DNA from 2 places in the Blautia difficilis genome. Region 2 is predicted to be linked to the other one. Evidence: predicted binding sites of a transcription regulator. Region 2 holds the regulator's gene; the other holds the start of a gene.
The links. Region 2 encodes HrcA, which represses chaperone genes, less so after heat shock. Its sites were predicted from a motif close to TGTTAGCACTCNNNNNNNNNGAGTGCTAACA; they were not measured.

Region 1: htpG (molecular chaperone HtpG) is a predicted target of HrcA. The motif match lies at 4,882-4,912, and genes of this name have one in related genera.

Annotation. Positions count from the first base shown of each region.
Region 1 covers NZ_JACOQG010000015.1:38,644-47,362, reverse strand. Annotated here, with positions in the region: gene H8Z82_RS10280 (hypothetical protein) at 1-383, opposite strand, end outside; gene H8Z82_RS10275 (DegV family protein) at 502-1,341, opposite strand; gene H8Z82_RS10270 (DUF5721 family protein) at 1,562-2,062, shown strand; gene H8Z82_RS10265 (sporulation initiation factor Spo0A C-terminal domain-containing protein) at 2,070-2,405, opposite strand; gene htpG (molecular chaperone HtpG) at 2,724-4,796, opposite strand; gene H8Z82_RS17355 (COG1470 family protein) at 4,942-7,518, opposite strand; gene H8Z82_RS10250 (glyoxalase) at 7,762-8,019, opposite strand; gene H8Z82_RS10245 (HAD family hydrolase) at 8,021-8,719, opposite strand, start outside.
Region 2 covers NZ_JACOQG010000012.1:85,368-94,086, reverse strand. Annotated here, with positions in the region: gene H8Z82_RS09395 (ATP-binding protein) at 23-1,276, shown strand; gene uvrB (excinuclease ABC subunit UvrB) at 1,791-3,779, shown strand; gene hrcA (heat-inducible transcriptional repressor HrcA) at 4,351-5,391, shown strand; gene grpE (nucleotide exchange factor GrpE) at 5,409-6,050, shown strand; gene dnaK (molecular chaperone DnaK) at 6,111-7,988, shown strand; gene dnaJ (molecular chaperone DnaJ) at 8,119-8,719, shown strand, end outside.

The DNA of each region.
Region 1 (8,719 bases), on a different contig from region 2:
GTATCATCTGCAGTCTCTGTACTGTCATCTGCTGTATCCTCTGTGGCTGTAGTATCGTCTGCTGCCTCTGCATTCTCATCCTCTGTTGTATCAGCAGCGTCTGTATCATCTGCAGTCTCTTCTGTAGTGTCTGCATCCTCATCAGTATCAATACCAGAAATATAATTATCCAGCGCACTGGTATCCAGCACAGTATTCTGTACGATCTCTGCTTTGGTTCCTGCCACTTTTACATATGCAGAATATCCAATCCAGGCAACTACTACAACACATATAAATGCCCAGGCAAACATTTCCAGGGTAAACATCATTTTTTCCTTCTTATCTGCTCTTCCCCGTGTGCTCTTCCTAGCTTTATAGGCATCAACTTTCTTCTGACTCATGATGTATCTCCTTTGCTTCTCATATTTCCTTTCATCGGCTAAATAATTATAGCACATCTTTTTCTAAAATGAAATAGAGAATCCCGATTGGTTGAAATTGACACAGTTTTTTCACATATTACACTGCAACAATCACACCGCCGTCATTAGCATACATGGAGCTGACACCTGCTGTGTCCAATACAACAACTTTGGCAAGCTTCATTCTCTCCTGAAATGCTTCCTTGAGCACCTGTGCTCTGGCCGGGCAGTTGCAATGGCTGATCGCTAAAACCTTGTCCGCGCTATCTGCCGTTTTTTCAATCACCTGCTCAACCATTTTAATCAGGGCACGGTTCATTCCTCTGGCCTGGTCCAGCTGGCAGATTGTTCCCTCATCTGTAGATCCCATTACAGGCTTAATCTTCAGAGCACTGGCAACCAGTGCTTTTACCTTACTCAATCTTCCATTCTTACGTAATGTCTCCAGATTTTCAAGAACAAAGAATGTATGCTGTCCTGAAATATAATGTTCCACTGTAGCAACTACTTCCTCAAAGCTCATTCCCTTTTCTTCACATTCCTGAATCTTCAGTGCGATCAATGTCTCACCAATGGAAGCAGATCTGGAATTAAACACGTGAATTTTTTTATCCGGATGATCCTCCAGACTCAGGTTTCTCCCAAGAAGTGCGCTATTATAAGAGCCACTCAGCTCTGCTGACAATGTAACCGCATATACATGCTCTGCCTCACAGTCATAGGCTCTCATATATCTCTCCGGAGAAGGACATGCTGATTTTGGGCACTCCGGACACTCTGCTACCTTATGCAGAAATTCACCCTGTTTAAATGTTTCATCATCTATAATCTGTTCTGCTCCCACCATTAACGTCAGGGGAACAGATTCAAAATGCTCATCCTGTTTCCATTCATCTAAAAGTTCTCCACAACTATCTATGACAATCTTATATCTCAATTATATCGTCCTCTTTTCCATTATATGTAGTTTCGAATACCAGATATATCTTATCATACTGTTTTCCTTTTGAAAAGCCTTTTTCTCAAAAACTCTGTTCTTTTTTTTCAATCTGATTTATAATAATAAAATACTCCTACACTTCTGTCTAAGTCTGTAATATCTATAGATATCACAAACCTGCCAGCAAGGTAATTTCAGGAGTCATGAAAGGATTTCTATGCTTGCATTAACTATTTCAGATGTTAAGGATTTTATGAATAAACTGCTTATCGGTGAAGTATTTGACAATTTTTCTCTGGTTGAAGCTTCCGTCACTACATTTAATACCTTCACCATTGACGGGCATCTCCAGCAGGATTTTTTTGACACAGACACTGTAGAGGAATATAAAAAAGAAGCTGTGGAATATTCCCTGTGGCGCGATGTCAAACCTTACTGTTTTTCCATCATCCGCGGTAAGCGCACACCACTGCACTTCAAAATCGTGTTCCAGCTCTCTCCTTTTCAAGCACAGAACCTTTTGAAGAATCTTGGAAGTCAATCCACAACCTCAGTATGTAATTTTTATCTTAACATTCAGTACAAAAGCAAATTTTTGTTATGTACCGCCGGCGTTTCCTACTCCTCCTTTTCCCTGGACAAGAAGCCCGAGCATCTCTGGGACGACATGCTGTGCAGATTTCTTGAAGGAAATCATATTCAGTTTCAGAGACTATAAGCCTCTGCTATTTTGACATTTCCTCTGTTTTATTCAGATAATATGCCAGAATATCAATGAATTCACTGTTTGTAGGTTTATCCTCCATGGAACATCCTGCGATCAGTTCCAGATCTTCTTTGTGATTGATCCAGCAGATATTTACCAATGTCCTGATATTATGTTCCACATTAGATGGTGTTGACTTGTATTTTCTTGCCAGAATAGGATAAATATCCTTTGTGATCTTCATCGGCCGCTCCTGCAGTTCTTTCGCCATATTCACAGCTTCCGCGACATAATAATATCCCTTATATTTAGATGTCGCTCCTAATTTTCTGATCAGTCCATACACTTCACTCATACTTTTTTTCCTCCTTAACTGGACAGTCGTCCTTTTTACATTTTTTGTAATACACCTTTAGCGTTTTTACGACATACTCAGTTTTTCGGAAATATTGTCACTTATAAAGAGAATCATATATAATTATTAAAATACCAGCAAATTAATGATAAAAATTTATACGCCATTTGTCAATATAAAAGTACTAAAAACGATAGTCCCGGTTGTTCTCTCCATGTTTTTTCGCCATGTTTCGAAACTTTTCCAGGACTATCGTAATTTTTCACAAAACTGCTTCTACTCTCCCCAACGGACAGTAAACCACAAAATCACTGCACATTATTTTGTAAGCATCATCAACACATCATTGCTTCTCTGTACAAATTTTGTCATTTCATCCGGTGAAAGCTGCTTATGGCTGAGCATTGCCAGATCATAAAGCTGTTCACAGATTACAGGGGCTTTATCTGAATCCTTATTTTCTGCCAAATATTTTACCAGTGGATGGTTCGCATTAAGTACCAGTGTTTCCTGTCCGCCAAACATATTCGGATCCATACCACCCATTCCATACATTTTCATCATATCCTGCATACGGCGGCTTTCTTCGGAAAGGGTAACCATTGCAGATACATTTTCATTCTTCAGATTCTCTACATGAACCTCAAGTTTATCCTTATTCAGATTCTTACGGAAAAGCTCCGTCAATTCTTTGGCAGCCGCTTCGTCAGCAGTACCCTCACCCTTCATTTCTTCTGTCAGATCTGCATCAATTCTCTTGAACTGTACATCCTGATGTTTCTGCTCCAGGCTGGAAATAAACGGGCTGTCAATATTATGTTTCAGAATCACGGCGTCCTTGCCGGCTTCCTTAAACATATTGATATACTGACTCTGCTGGATTTCATCCGTTACATAGAAAATTGTTGTCTTCTCCGGTTCTTTCTCTTCTGCTTTGTCTGTGTCTGCTGCATCAGCCTCTTTTGACTCTGTCTGATCTGCAGCTTCCTCAGCTGTCTCTGTTGTCTTTTTATTCTCTTCTATGCAATCCTTGAGAGTAAGATATTTACCATCCAGATTCTTAAAGAGTACGTAATCACCTATCTTCTCTGCAAATTTGGTATCTTTAATACAACCATATTTAATAAACGGACTGATATCATCCCAGTATTTTTCATAGCTTTCTCTGTCTGTTTTGCACATTCCGGTAAGCTTATCAGCTACCTTTTTGGAAATATACTCAGAAATCTTCTTGACAAATCCATCATTCTGCAGTGCACTTCTTGACACGTTCAGAGGAAGATCCGGACAATCGATCACGCCTTTAAGCAGGAGAAGGAACTCAGGAATAACTTCCTTAATATTATCAGCAATAAATACCTGATTGTTGTACAGTTTAATGGTTCCTTCAATAGAATCATACTCTGTGTTAATCTTTGGGAAATACAGAATTCCCTTTAAGTTGAACGGATAATCCATATTGAGATGAATCCAGAACAGCGGTTCCTTGTAATCCATAAATACTTTACGGTAGAAATCTTTGTACTCCTCATCTGTACACTCATTGGGGTGCTTCATCCAAAGCGGGTTGGTATCACTGAGAGAAACCGGACGTTTATTAATCTTAACTTTCTCCCTTGCCGGAGAAATCTCAACTACTTCCTTCTCTCCGTTTTCATTCTCTTTTTCTTCAGTTTTAGCATCCTCATGGATATGCTCTACCACTACATCATCATCTTTTAATTCTGATTCATCGATAGTCTCATATTCCTGAGGTGCGTTTGCTTTAGAAAGATAAATATTTACCGGCATAAAGGAACAATATTTCTCCAGTACTTCACGCATACGGTATTCGTTGGCAAATTCCAGGCAGTCTTCATTAAGGAAAAGTGTGATCTCTGTTCCAACAGTTGTCTTGTTGCCTTCCTGGATATCATACTCTGTACCGCCATCGCAGGACCAGTGCACAGGTACCGCTCCCTCTGTATAGGAAAGGGTGTCAATATGTACTTCATCTGCCACCATAAATGCAGAATAGAATCCCAGTCCAAAGTGACCGATCATCTGGTCATCTGTTGTCTTATCCTTGTATTTCTCCAGGAACTGAGTCGCACCGGAAAAAGCGATCTGAGTAATATAATTCTCTACCTCATCCGCAGTCATACCGATACCATTATCAATAAATTTCAGAGTTTTTCCATCTGGATCTACGATTACCTGAATCTCCGGCTTATATCCTTCTGGGAATGTATATTCGCCCATTACCTCCAGCTTTTTCAGCTTGGTAATGGCATCACATCCATTGGATACCAGCTCTCTTACAAAAATATCATGGTCTGAATACAGCCACTTTTTAATGATCGGGAAAATATTTTCGCTGTTAATTGATAAACTTCCATGTTTTACAGCCATGCTGTCCACACTCCTTTTATATCTTTCAGATTTTCTGTAACTCTGAAAGATATAGTAATACCTTATGAACTAAAAGTCAAGCAAAAATTAGCACTCATTTAAAATGAGTGCTAATAATTCATTAACATTTAACTGTCATAACTATTTATTTTTTCTTTTTCTTGTAAACTACAACTCCCGCAATAGCACCTGCTGCAATGGCAAGAATCAGTACAAACGGCATGATATTGGTGGTATCTCCGGTCTGCACTGCCTTCTTCTGATTCGCAGCCGGATTCTGCTGCACAGGAGTAGGAGTAGCTGTAATTACAACCTTTGGCTGTGAAATCGTAAAGCTTACCTGCTTTGTATCCTGTTTTCCCGTATTTTTCCAGCTTTTGCCATCATACTGCTGAGCATTAAATACAACAGTCAGATTATATGTGCCCTCTTTGGTAATTCCAAAAGCAGCCGTGTACGGAGCCTGGCTCCAGCTGTTTGTATTGATCACCGTCCAGCGATCCGGAACATAACGCACATCTCCCTTTCCCGGGCTTTCATTGTCCATTCCTGCACCTACCGCTGTAAATGTAATCTTGGACTGAGTGGTATATCCGTCAGCACTGATTCCTGTGATCTTATTATTTGCCGGATCTGCAATCTGAGCAGTACGTCCGGCTTTTACAGTTACCTTTACAGCTGTGATCAGGCTGATCTGATCCGGATTTTCAACTCCATCAGGAAGCACTACAGTTCCATTTACTTTGAAGGTCTGCTCCTGCTTTACAGATGGATCATACGTACATTCCTTTACATTCCATTTTACCTTCGCCTTCATTTCCCCCTCTGTAGTATTAATAACTACTTTTGAAGGAAGTCCCAATGCCTTAGCAGATTTCTCTGAACCATTCTTTACTCCCTTCACGTGAGAAGGATTCTGGATTCCGGTAATTCTGCATGCTGGTTTTGTCACACTGAACGAAGCACTGATCTCGGCCACTGCAGAAATCTGGCTGTCTGTATTTGTGGCTGTAACCTGAATAGATTCACTGTACTCGCCTGCTGTCATACCGGTTTTGGGCACTGCAGTAAAGGTTGCTTCTGCTCCGGGATCCAGTTGTGTTGCAGACAGCTCTCCAATTTCAAAATACTGAGCCTGCGGCTGAGTCAGATCCACTGCTGTATTTCCAGTGTTAGTAAGTGTGATCCGATACACATAATCCGGAGTATTGTATCCCTCCTCCATCGGGTCATAAATAATCTCGGAAGGATCTGCTTTCAGGGAAACCTGCGGCTTCTCCTCTGCTTTTACACTGACTCCGGCCTCTGCCTGTGCCACAGTAGCCTCATCCTCTTCAATTCCAAAAACAAGTGTATCACTGTAATCACCCTGGGCTAATCCTGCTTTTGGCTGAACATGAAAGCTACAGGATGCCCCCTTCTCCAGTGTATATACAGCCTGTGTATCCATCGGCGTAATATCAAAATGCTCAGACTCCGGAAGCTTTACTGTAACTGTCTCATCTCCTGTATTCGTCACAGTAACTGTCTGGCTCTCACTGATCTGTGTATAGCCTTCTGTCAGATCAGCAAAGGAAAGTACTGCCGGATCTGTGGATATAGATAGCTTTCCAAGCTCTGCACTTGGTTCCTCCGTATTGTCCGGAGTTTCCGGATTCTCAGAATCATCCGGAGTTTCAGAATCATCAGGTTCAAGAACAGGCTCTTCTTCCGCTTCCACTACAGCCTTCACTTCAAAGGAAACCTCAGCTCCCTCTTCCGTCTCATAGGTAATGGTGTCATCATAAGTACCTTCCTCCAGTTCCTTCCTTGGCTGAATCCATACGCTGACAGACTCTCCCGCTGCCAGAGGCTCCTCTATGTCCGCTACCATAAAATGCTCCGGGCTGATTGCTTTGAAATTCAGAGCACCTGTTCCGGTATTTTTAATATCTACAAACATTGTCTGGGATTCATTATCTCCGGCTTCTGTCCGGATAGTTCCAAAATCACACACCGGATTTTCCTGACCTTCTACAGAAGCTACTGCTTCATAGGACAACTCCTGCTGTGCATTTTCCACATCATCCGTGTTCTCTGCATTCTCCGGCGCTTCTGTCTCCTGAACATCCTCTGTTTTATCTGTAGTTTTCTCTGTACCGTCAGGCTGAAGCTCAGACTGGGTATAGATTTGCATTTCCTCTGTCTGTTCCGGATTCTGTGTATCATCTTCCTCTGTACTGTCATCCTCTGTCTGCTGGACATTTTCAGCATCTTCCGACTCTGCATCCTCTTCTGAGCCTTCCAGCTGGGCTTCTGTATCCTGCTCCTCCTGAGCTTTCTTATCAGCAGCAGCCTGGGCTTCCTCCTGAGTAGCTGTCACCTCCCGAGTCTTGGCCTGGAGTTTCCCGGTAAATCCTGACTTCTCTGCCGGTGTGATATCCAGTACCAGCACATAACCCAGATCCTCCTGAGTCACTGTGTAAGTTTTTTCTGTACCTACCTGGGTAAGTTCCTTCTCACCGGTCTGTCTGGACCAGGAAAAGATAACATCATCATCTGTCACTCCCTCGGGAGTCACCTTGGAATAATCTGCACTCAGTACTGTTCCCACTGCCGGCAGTCCCTTTACCTTCAGCTTGCCTCCAAGCTCTCCTACTTCCGCTGCAAAAGCCATGGATGGAAGAAGGGTAACGATCATCAGCACAGCCATCAGCACTGCAAGAATTCTTTTTTTCCTCATGTGCCATCCTCCTTTTCTTTATCATTTATATATCTTTTTATAACTGCCGTTTTATTTTTGACCGGCAGTTCTTTATACAGTGTTATTATAACACTATGGTTTTTCCAAATGTAATTCGCATATTTCATATTTCTTCTGTGCATAAATGAAAGAAGCTGTTTCAATCTGCATAGTTCTATTTTGCAGAACTGCTCTTTGAAATAGCTTCTTCCTCTTTTTATTTATTCTATATCAAATTTCTATTCAGCCTTCCACAATAAGATATTTTCCGTCAGGAAGTGCAAATACCTCACTGGCCTCTTCCAATTCTCCGTCTGACATGCCTTCTACATCAGCTCCCATGTCATCCAGATATTCCCTCACTTCGTCAATAGAATCTACCACTGCAGCCATGCAGTCCTCCAGAAAAGCCTCTGCTTCCTCAAAAGACTCCGCCACCGGCTGCGGAAAAAGCTGTCCCTGCTTTTCCAGAAATGTGTTGATGCATTCTTCTGTGTACATTTTAAATTACCTCCTCCATATTTCCTTTCGCCCTGATTACCTTTTCCAGAATATCCTGTACCCGATCTGCAGTGAATGCCGCCGATTCCCGCACCTTCTCCTTGGAATGTGCCATGGCAAATCCATATTTCACTGCCTTAAGCATCTCTATATCATTATATTCGTCTCCGAATGCAATGCACTCCTCCGGGGAAATCCCATATTTTTCCTGGAACTCCCGGATTCCCTTTGCCTTGTTCGTACCAAAAGGAATAAAATCTACCCAGTCATTGCCTGATGTCACTACTGTACATCTTTGTCCAAACCGTCCAGTCCAGTAACGTACATATTCATCTGTCAGACCGGCAGATTCATATACCGCCAGCTTCATAATGGGCTCTGTGATTTCATCCAGGCTGTTTATGATCCTGCACTCATTTTTCACCAGATCCACCATATAATGGCGAAAGCTTTCTGTCTTTGGCATAAGATAATGATAATCCTTGGCAGAACAGGTAAATTCTGCGTCTTTTTTTTCTATAATTGCAGTAAGAATCTCATTTGCCAGTTCTTTATCAAATCGATCCTGATAAAGAACCTGCCCCTTTTCCACTGCCAGCGCACCATTCTCACAGATAAAAGAAATATCTGAAGCAACCGGTGCAAACAATCTCTTCATATTCGGATACTGGCGTCCACTGGCTGCCACAAACCGGATTCC
Region 2 (8,719 bases):
TCAGGCATACCTTGGAGGAACAATGGATATCAAGAGAGATAAATACCTGAATGATTTGATTAACCGTATGCACAATGGAATGATAAAAGTTGTAACTGGTATCAGAAGATGTGGAAAGTCTTATCTGTTATTTAATATTTTCAAAAATTATTTGCTGGAGCATGGTGTGGCTTCTTCGCATATTATTACGATTGAACTGGATCAACGTAAAAACAAAAAGTATCGTGACCCGGATACAATATTAGATTACATCGAGTCTTTGATAGAAGATGATGGACAGTATTACGTCATGCTTGATGAAGTACAGATGTTGCAGGAGTTTGAAGAAGTTTTAAATTCGCTGCTTCATATCAGAAATGCGGATATATATGTGACAGGAAGTAACTCTAAATTCTTATCTAAGGATGTGATTACGGAGTTTAGGGGTAGAGGTGACGAAATTCATATTTATCCATTAACGTTCAAAGAGTTTATGGAAGCCTACAATGGTGATATGTACCATGGATGGGCAGAGTATGTTGTGTATGGTGGTCTTCCGCTTACTGTAACAATGAAAACGGAAGAACAGAAAATTAGCTATCTGACAAATCTTTTTAAAGAGACTTATCTGAAGGATATTATTGAAAGACACCATATTGAAAAAACGCAGGAGCTAGAAGATTTGATTAATATCTTAGCGTCTGCCATTGGTTCGCTGACAAATCCACCGAAAATTGAAGCTACCTTTAAAAGTTCGATTCAGTCAACAATTAGCCTAAATACAATCAGACAGTATATTGAACATTTGGAAGATGCATTTATTATCAATAAAGCCAATCGTTATAATGTAAAAGGCAGAAAATACATTGGTACACCGTTGAAATATTATTTTGAAGATGTGGGACTTAGAAATGCGAGATTAGGATTTAGACAGGTTGAAGAAACACATCTGATGGAGAATATTATTTACAACGAATTACGAAGCAGGGGATACACAGTAGATGTTGGTGTTGTAGAAAAGCGTGGAACTGATGAAAATGGTAAAGAGTACAAGAATCAGCTGGAAATTGATTTTGTAGCTAATCTTGGCAGTAAACGTTATTATATCCAGTCCGCTTTCAGTATGCCGACAGAAGAAAAGCGTATTCAGGAAAAGGCTTCTCTTGTAAACGTAAATGATTCTTTTAAAAAGATTATCGTTGTGAAAGATGTTGTAAATGTTACAAGAGATGAAGACGGAATTACTACGATGAGTATCTATGACTTTTTATTAAAAGAAAATAGTTTAGAATTATAATATAGGTCCAATAATATTTTACAAATACTACGGATCCGTAGGTGCTTCCTGAAGAGGAGTTTAACTTGTCAGAGATGAATTACATGGATTCAGTGGCTTTGGAATTGGCAGTATAAATTGTGAAATATTTGTGTGAGAAATATAGAGGTATTTGTGATCTCTATATTTTATACCGATTGTGGTACACTATACTGATTGAGAAACGAGAGTAAACTGGTTATAATAAAATTAAGAAGTAAGCAGAGTATAGAATGATCAGCAGAAAATGAGGTGATGATATATGCCAAAGATGATGCAGGATTGTTTCAAGAATCAACTTGTCGGCACACTAGAAAAGGGAAAAATATTCAGAAATAGTTTTTTGAACAAATAATATAGAAAACATATAAAGTATAGAACGGGTATTCGCTTGTTCTGTACTTTTTTTATATGGGATGATATACTGAAAACATAACCATACTAAAACATATCTCAATTTTTGATAAGCGAAATTTGATTAAAACAGGAGAATATTATGGATCATTTTAAATTACACTCCGAATACAAACCAACCGGTGACCAGCCTCAGGCAATCGAGAAACTGGTCGAAGGTTTTAAAGAAGGCAACCAGTTCGAGACTTTACTGGGTGTCACAGGCTCCGGTAAGACCTTCACTATGGCGAACGTCATCGCCCGGCTTAATAAACCAACCCTTATCCTTGCCCACAACAAAACTCTCGCGGCACAGCTTTACGGAGAGATGAAGGAATTTTTCCCGGAGAATGCGGTGGAATATTTTGTTTCCTATTATGATTACTATCAGCCGGAGGCCTATGTCCCGTCTTCAGACACCTATATCGCTAAAGACTCCTCCATCAATGACGAAATTGACAAACTCCGTCTCTCTGCCACAGCCGCAATGTCAGAACGGAAAGATGTAGTGGTCATTTCCTCCGTTTCCTGTATCTACGGACTGGGATCCCCTCAGGAATTTTTTGACATGATGATCTCCCTGCGTCCGGGTATGACCAAAGACCGGGATGAGGTGATCCGGGAGCTGATCGACATTCAGTATACCAGAAATGAGATGGACTTCCACCGAAGCACCTTCCGTGTCCGGGGAGATACTCTGGAAATTTTTCCTGCCAACAGCTCCGACACAGCCGTGAGAGTAGAATTTTTTGGAGATGAGATTGACCGTATTTCAGAAATTGATGTACTGACAGGAGAAATCAAATGCCAGCGTTCCCATATCAGCATCTTCCCTGCATCCCACTATGTAGTGCCTGCAGAACAGATCCAGAGAGCAGCGGTAGCAATAGAAGAAGAATTAAAAGAACGCGTAGAGTATTTCAAAAGTGAAGACAAACTTCTGGAAGCCCAGCGAATCTCAGAACGCACCAATTTCGACATTGAAATGATGAAAGAAACAGGATTCTGTTCAGGAATCGAAAACTATTCCAGACATCTGTCAGGATTAAAGCCCGGACAGCCGCCATACACACTGCTGGACTATTTTGGAGATGACTTCTTACTTATTATAGATGAATCTCATATCACAGTACCTCAGGTAGGAGGAATGTACGCCGGTGACCAGAGCCGTAAGCAAACGCTGGTAGACTACGGCTTCCGACTTCCTTCAGCCAAGGATAACCGCCCCTTAAGCTTCGAAGAATTCGAATCCAAACTGGATCAGGTCATGTTTGTATCTGCCACCCCGGGACAATATGAGTATGATCATGAACTCCTCCGTGCAGAACAGATCATCCGTCCAACCGGACTTCTGGATCCGAAAGTAGAAGTCCGCCACATTGAAGGACAGATTGACGACCTGATAGGGGAAGTAAACAAAGAAGTGTCAAAGAAACACAAAATCCTGATCACAACCCTCACCAAACGAATGGCAGAAGACCTGACAGAATATATGAAAGAAGTAGGAATCCGGGTCCGCTATCTCCATTCCGATATCGATACCTTAGAGCGTGCCCGCATCATCCGCGATATGCGCCTGGATGTCTTTGATGTACTGGTAGGAATCAACCTCCTCAGGGAAGGTCTGGACATCCCGGAAATCACCCTGGTAGCAATCCTGGATGCAGACAAAGAAGGCTTCCTCCGTTCCGAAACCTCCCTCATCCAGACCATCGGACGAGCTGCCCGAAACAGTGAAGGCCATGTAATCATGTACGCAGACAACATGACCGATTCCATGCACAAAGCCATCACCGAAACCAACCGCCGTCGAACCATCCAGGAAGCCTACAACAAAGAACATGGAATCACTCCGACCACTATCAAAAAAGCAGTCCGCGACCTCATCGCCGTATCCAAAGCAGTAGCCGAAACTGAAGTCCGACTCCAGAAAGACCCAGAGTCCATGACCCGCAAAGAACTCACCAAACTCATCGCCCAGGTAGAAAAACAAATGCGCGCCGCAGCCGCAGACCTCAACTTCGAACAGGCCGCCGAACTCCGCGATAAAATGATCGACCTGAAAAAAAAACTGGATACTTTAGACAAATAATGCTATACCGAGTTTTTATACCTGCACTAGTACAGCGAATATTAAGTAACTGCTATATTGACTTGTCTGATTTTTCATCTGCGCCAATATAGCAGAAACTTAATTTTCGATGCACTAGAAAAGGCGATTCGCCTTTCAGGCGAGAGCCCCGCCTATATGATCATCGTCCTGAACAGTCAGCGGGGAGAAAGTATTGATATTGTGTGCATTTGCAGGATGCTTAGAGATACTTAGTCCGCAGAAATCTGCGTTATGAGCCGGCTGCATCACCTGTCTGAGCGGAGTCTGCGACGGAGCGAGTTTGACAAGCCGGCTCATGCCTTTAGCAGATTTCTGCAGACTTAGTATCTCTTAGCGTCCGAAACCGCACACAATATCAATACTTTCTCCCCGCGTCCCTTTCTATAACATAATCTTAATAATTCCCATTGTTCATAAAATAACAAAAAATTCACAAAATAATATTGACAAACCAAATCAAGAGTGCTATCTTATGAGCATAAGGTGTTAGCACTCCTAAAACATGAGTGCTAACAAACCAAAAACAAAGGCAGTAAAGGAGTGGAACTTCATGGATCAGGAATTAGATGATCGTAAAAAGAAAATACTAAAAGCCATCATCAAAACCTACATGGAAACAGGCGAACCGGTGGGTTCCCGGACCATTTCCAAGTTTGCAGATTTAAATGTAAGCTCTGCCACCATCCGGAATGAGATGTCAGACCTGACAGATATGGGATATATCGTACAGCCCCACACCTCAGCCGGAAGAATTCCTTCTGATAAAGGTTATCGCCTCTACGTAGACGAGCTGATGAAAGAAAAGGAATCAGAGGTTCAGGAAATCAAGGATCTCATGATAGAGAAAACTGATAAACTGGATAAAATGCTGAAACAGGTGGCAAAGGTACTTGCCTCCAATACCAACTATGCAACTATGATTTCTGTTCCACAGTACAGCGGAAGCAAGATTAAATTCATCCAGCTTTCCCGCGTGACACCACTTCAGCTTGTGGCAGTAGTAGTGAGTGATAACAATGTCATCCGAAACCAGATCATCAATCTGGATGAGGAGATGGACGATCAGACAATCCTGAAATTAAATCTTCTTCTTAACACCAACTTAAATGGTGTGCCTATTCAGGACATCAACCTGGGAATGATTGCCCGCCTGAAAGAACAGGCAGGTGTACATGGCTCTGTGGTTGGCACAGTCCTTGATGCAGTAGCAGATACCATCCAGGTAGACGAAGATGATATGCAGATATATACTTCAGGAGCAACCAACATTTTTAAGTATCCGGAGCTTGCAGATACAAGTAAAGCGAGTGGACTGATTTCAGCATTTGAAGAGAAGCAGGATCTGGTAGACCTGGTAAAAGAGAGAATGTCTGATACTGAGAATACAGGAATTCAGGTGTACATTGGTGATGAGATGCCGGTGCAGACCATGAAAGACTGCAGTGTGGTCACAGCCACTTACGAACTTGGAGAAGGAATGCATGGTACCATCGGTATCATCGGTCCCAAGCGTATGGATTACGCAAATGTAGTTGACAGCCTGAAGGCTTTGAAAGTCCAGCTGGACGAACTGATTAAGAAAGAGAGTTAGAAAGGCGGTAATAGAGAGTGTCAGAAGAAACAAAGAACACAGCCCAGGAAGAAGAGACAACAGAGACTCCTGTAACAGAAGAAACTGTTGAAAATGAACCTGAGGTTGTAGAAAACGGTGAAGCTGAAACTGAAGAGATTCCTGTAGAGGATGGCGAGGAAGAAACCTCCCAGGATGATAAAGACAGCAAATCAAAAACTTCTTTCTTCGGTAAGAAGAAAAAAGAAAAAGATAAATTTGAACAGCAGATCGAAGAACTTACAGACAGACTGAAACGAAACATGGCTGAGTTCGATAACTTCCGTAAGAGAACGGAGAAAGAGAAATCCAGCATGTATATCATCGGAGCCAAGGATATTGTTGAGAAAATGCTTCCGGTTGTGGATAACTTCGAGAGAGGTCTTGCACAGGCACCTGAAGGAGATTCTTTTGCAGATGGCATGAAGATGATCTACAAACAGCTGATCACAACATTAGATGAGTTGGGCGTGAAACCGATTGAAGCAGTGGGTAAGGAATTTGATCCGAACTTCCACAACGCAGTGATGCATGTGGAGGACGAAGAAGCCGGTGAGAATATTGTGGTAGAAGAATTCCAGAAGGGTTACACCTACAAGGATTTCGTAGTCCGCCACAGTATGGTAAAAGTAGCCAACTAATTTACATGAAAATATAGAATATATCAAATCTAGTTGAAAATAAACAGGAGGAACAAGATTATGGGAAAAATCATTGGTATTGACTTAGGTACAACAAACAGCTGTGTAGCCGTAATGGAAGGTGGACAGCCAACAGTTATCGCTAATACAGAAGGCGCAAGAACAACACCATCCGTTGTTGCTTTCACAAAAACAGGAGAACGTCTTGTAGGTGAACCTGCAAAACGTCAGGCAGTAACAAACGCAGAGAGAACAATCTCTTCCATTAAAAGAGAGATGGGTACTGACTACCGTGTAACAATCGACGACAAGAAATATTCCCCACAGGAAATTTCCGCTATGATCCTTCAGAAACTGAAAAAAGATGCAGAAGGATACCTTGGTGAGAAAGTTACAGAAGCAGTTATCACAGTTCCTGCATATTTCAATGATGCTCAGCGTCAGGCAACAAAAGATGCCGGTAAAATTGCCGGTCTTGATGTAAAACGTATTATCAACGAGCCAACAGCAGCAGCTCTTGCATATGGCCTTGACAATGAAAAAGAACAGAAGATCATGGTATACGACTTAGGTGGCGGTACATTCGACGTATCTGTAATCGAAATCGGTGATGGTGTTATCGAAGTTCTTTCCACAGCAGGTAACAACCGTCTTGGTGGTGATGACTTTGACCAGAAAGTTACAGATTACATGCTTGCAGAGTTCAAGAAAGCAGAAGGCGTTGACTTAAGCAATGATAAGATGGCACTTCAGAGATTAAAAGAAGCTGCAGAGAAAGCAAAGAAAGAGCTTTCTTCCGCAACAACTACAAACATCAACCTGCCATTCATCACAGCTACAGCAGAAGGCCCGAAACACTTCGACATGAACCTTACAAGAGCTAAATTCGATGAATTAACACATGACTTAGTAGAAATGACAGCAGAACCGGTACGTCGTGCACTTTCAGATGCAGGTATCACAGCATCTGAACTTGGACAGGTACTTCTGGTTGGTGGATCTTCCCGTATCCCGGCTGTACAGGATAAAGTAAGACAGTTAACAGGCAAAGAGCCAAGCAAGAACCTGAACCCGGATGAGTGTGTAGCACTTGGTGCTTCTATCCAGGGTGGTAAACTTGCAGGTGATGCAGGCGCAGGCGATATCCTTCTTCTGGATGTTACTCCACTGTCACTGTCCATCGAGACAATGGGTGGTATCGCAACAAGACTGATTGAGAGAAATACTACGATTCCTACAAGAAAGAGCCAGATTTTCTCAACAGCAGCAGACAACCAGACAGCAGTAGATATTAACGTTGTACAGGGTGAGCGTCAGTTTGCAAAAGACAACAAATCCCTTGGCCAGTTCCGTCTGGACGGAATCCCGCCAGCACGTCGTGGTGTTCCGCAGATCGAAGTTACATTTGATATCGATGCAAACGGTATCGTAAATGTATCCGCTAAGGATCTTGGAACAGGTAAGGAACAGCACATCACAATCACAGCTGGTTCTAATATGTCTGATTCCGATATCGACAAAGCAGTAAAAGAAGCTGCTGAGTTTGAAGCACAGGATAAGAAACGTAAGGAAGCAATCGATACAAGAAACAATGCTGATTCCATGGTATTCCAGGTTGAGAATGCACTGAAAGAGGCAGGAGACAAGATCGATGCTAATGATAAAGCTGCTGTAGAAGCAGACCTGAATGCACTGAAAGATTTACTGTCCCAGACTGCAACAGCAGAAGAGATGACAGATTCCCAGGTAGCAGATATCAAAGCTGCTCAGGAGAAGATGATGGAAAGTGCTCAGAAGCTTTTCGCTAAAATGTATGAGCAGACACAGCAGGCAGGCGGCCAGGCAGGACCGGACATGAACATGGGCGGCGGTGCAGCAGGCAGCACAGATGCAGGAAACAACGATGATGTTGTAGATGCTGATTATAAAGAAGTATAATATGACAAATCATAACTGTTCAGTGGGAGAGTTTCTCTCACTGAATAGTTGTGCTATAAATCCAGTATCAGGTACTGGTGCAGCGAAGAGACAGAACAGTTGAATATAGGTATAGGAATTAATTAAAATAATGGCTGATAAGAGAGATTATTATGAAGTTTTAGGCGTGGATAAAAGCGCCGATGACGCAACACTTAAAAGAGCATACCGTAAACTGGCCAAGAAATATCATCCAGATGTAAATCCGGGAGATAAAGAGGCAGAGGCGAAATTTAAAGAAGCAACAGAGGCTTATACTATCTTAAGTGACCCGGATAAGAGGAGACAGTATGATCAGTTTGGTCATGCAGCTTTTGAAAACGGCGGCGGTGGTGCCGGCGGCGGTTTTGGAGGGTTTGATTTTAACGGTGCTGATATGGGCGATATCTTCGGCGATATTTTCGGCGATTTATTTGGCGGCGGCGGAAGAAGCAGACGTGCCAATAATGGACCGATGAAAGGTGCGAACCTTCGTGCACGTGTTAATATTACTTTTGAAGAAGCTGTCTTTGGCTGCGAAAAAGAACTGGAGATCGTACTGAAGGATGAGTGTACCACCTGTCATGGAACAGGTGCAAAGCCAGGTACTTCACCGGTAACCTGTCCGAAATGTAACGGAGAGGGTCAGGTAGTATTTACCCAGCAGTCCATGTTTGGAATGGTGCGTAATGTACAGACCTGTCCGGACTGTC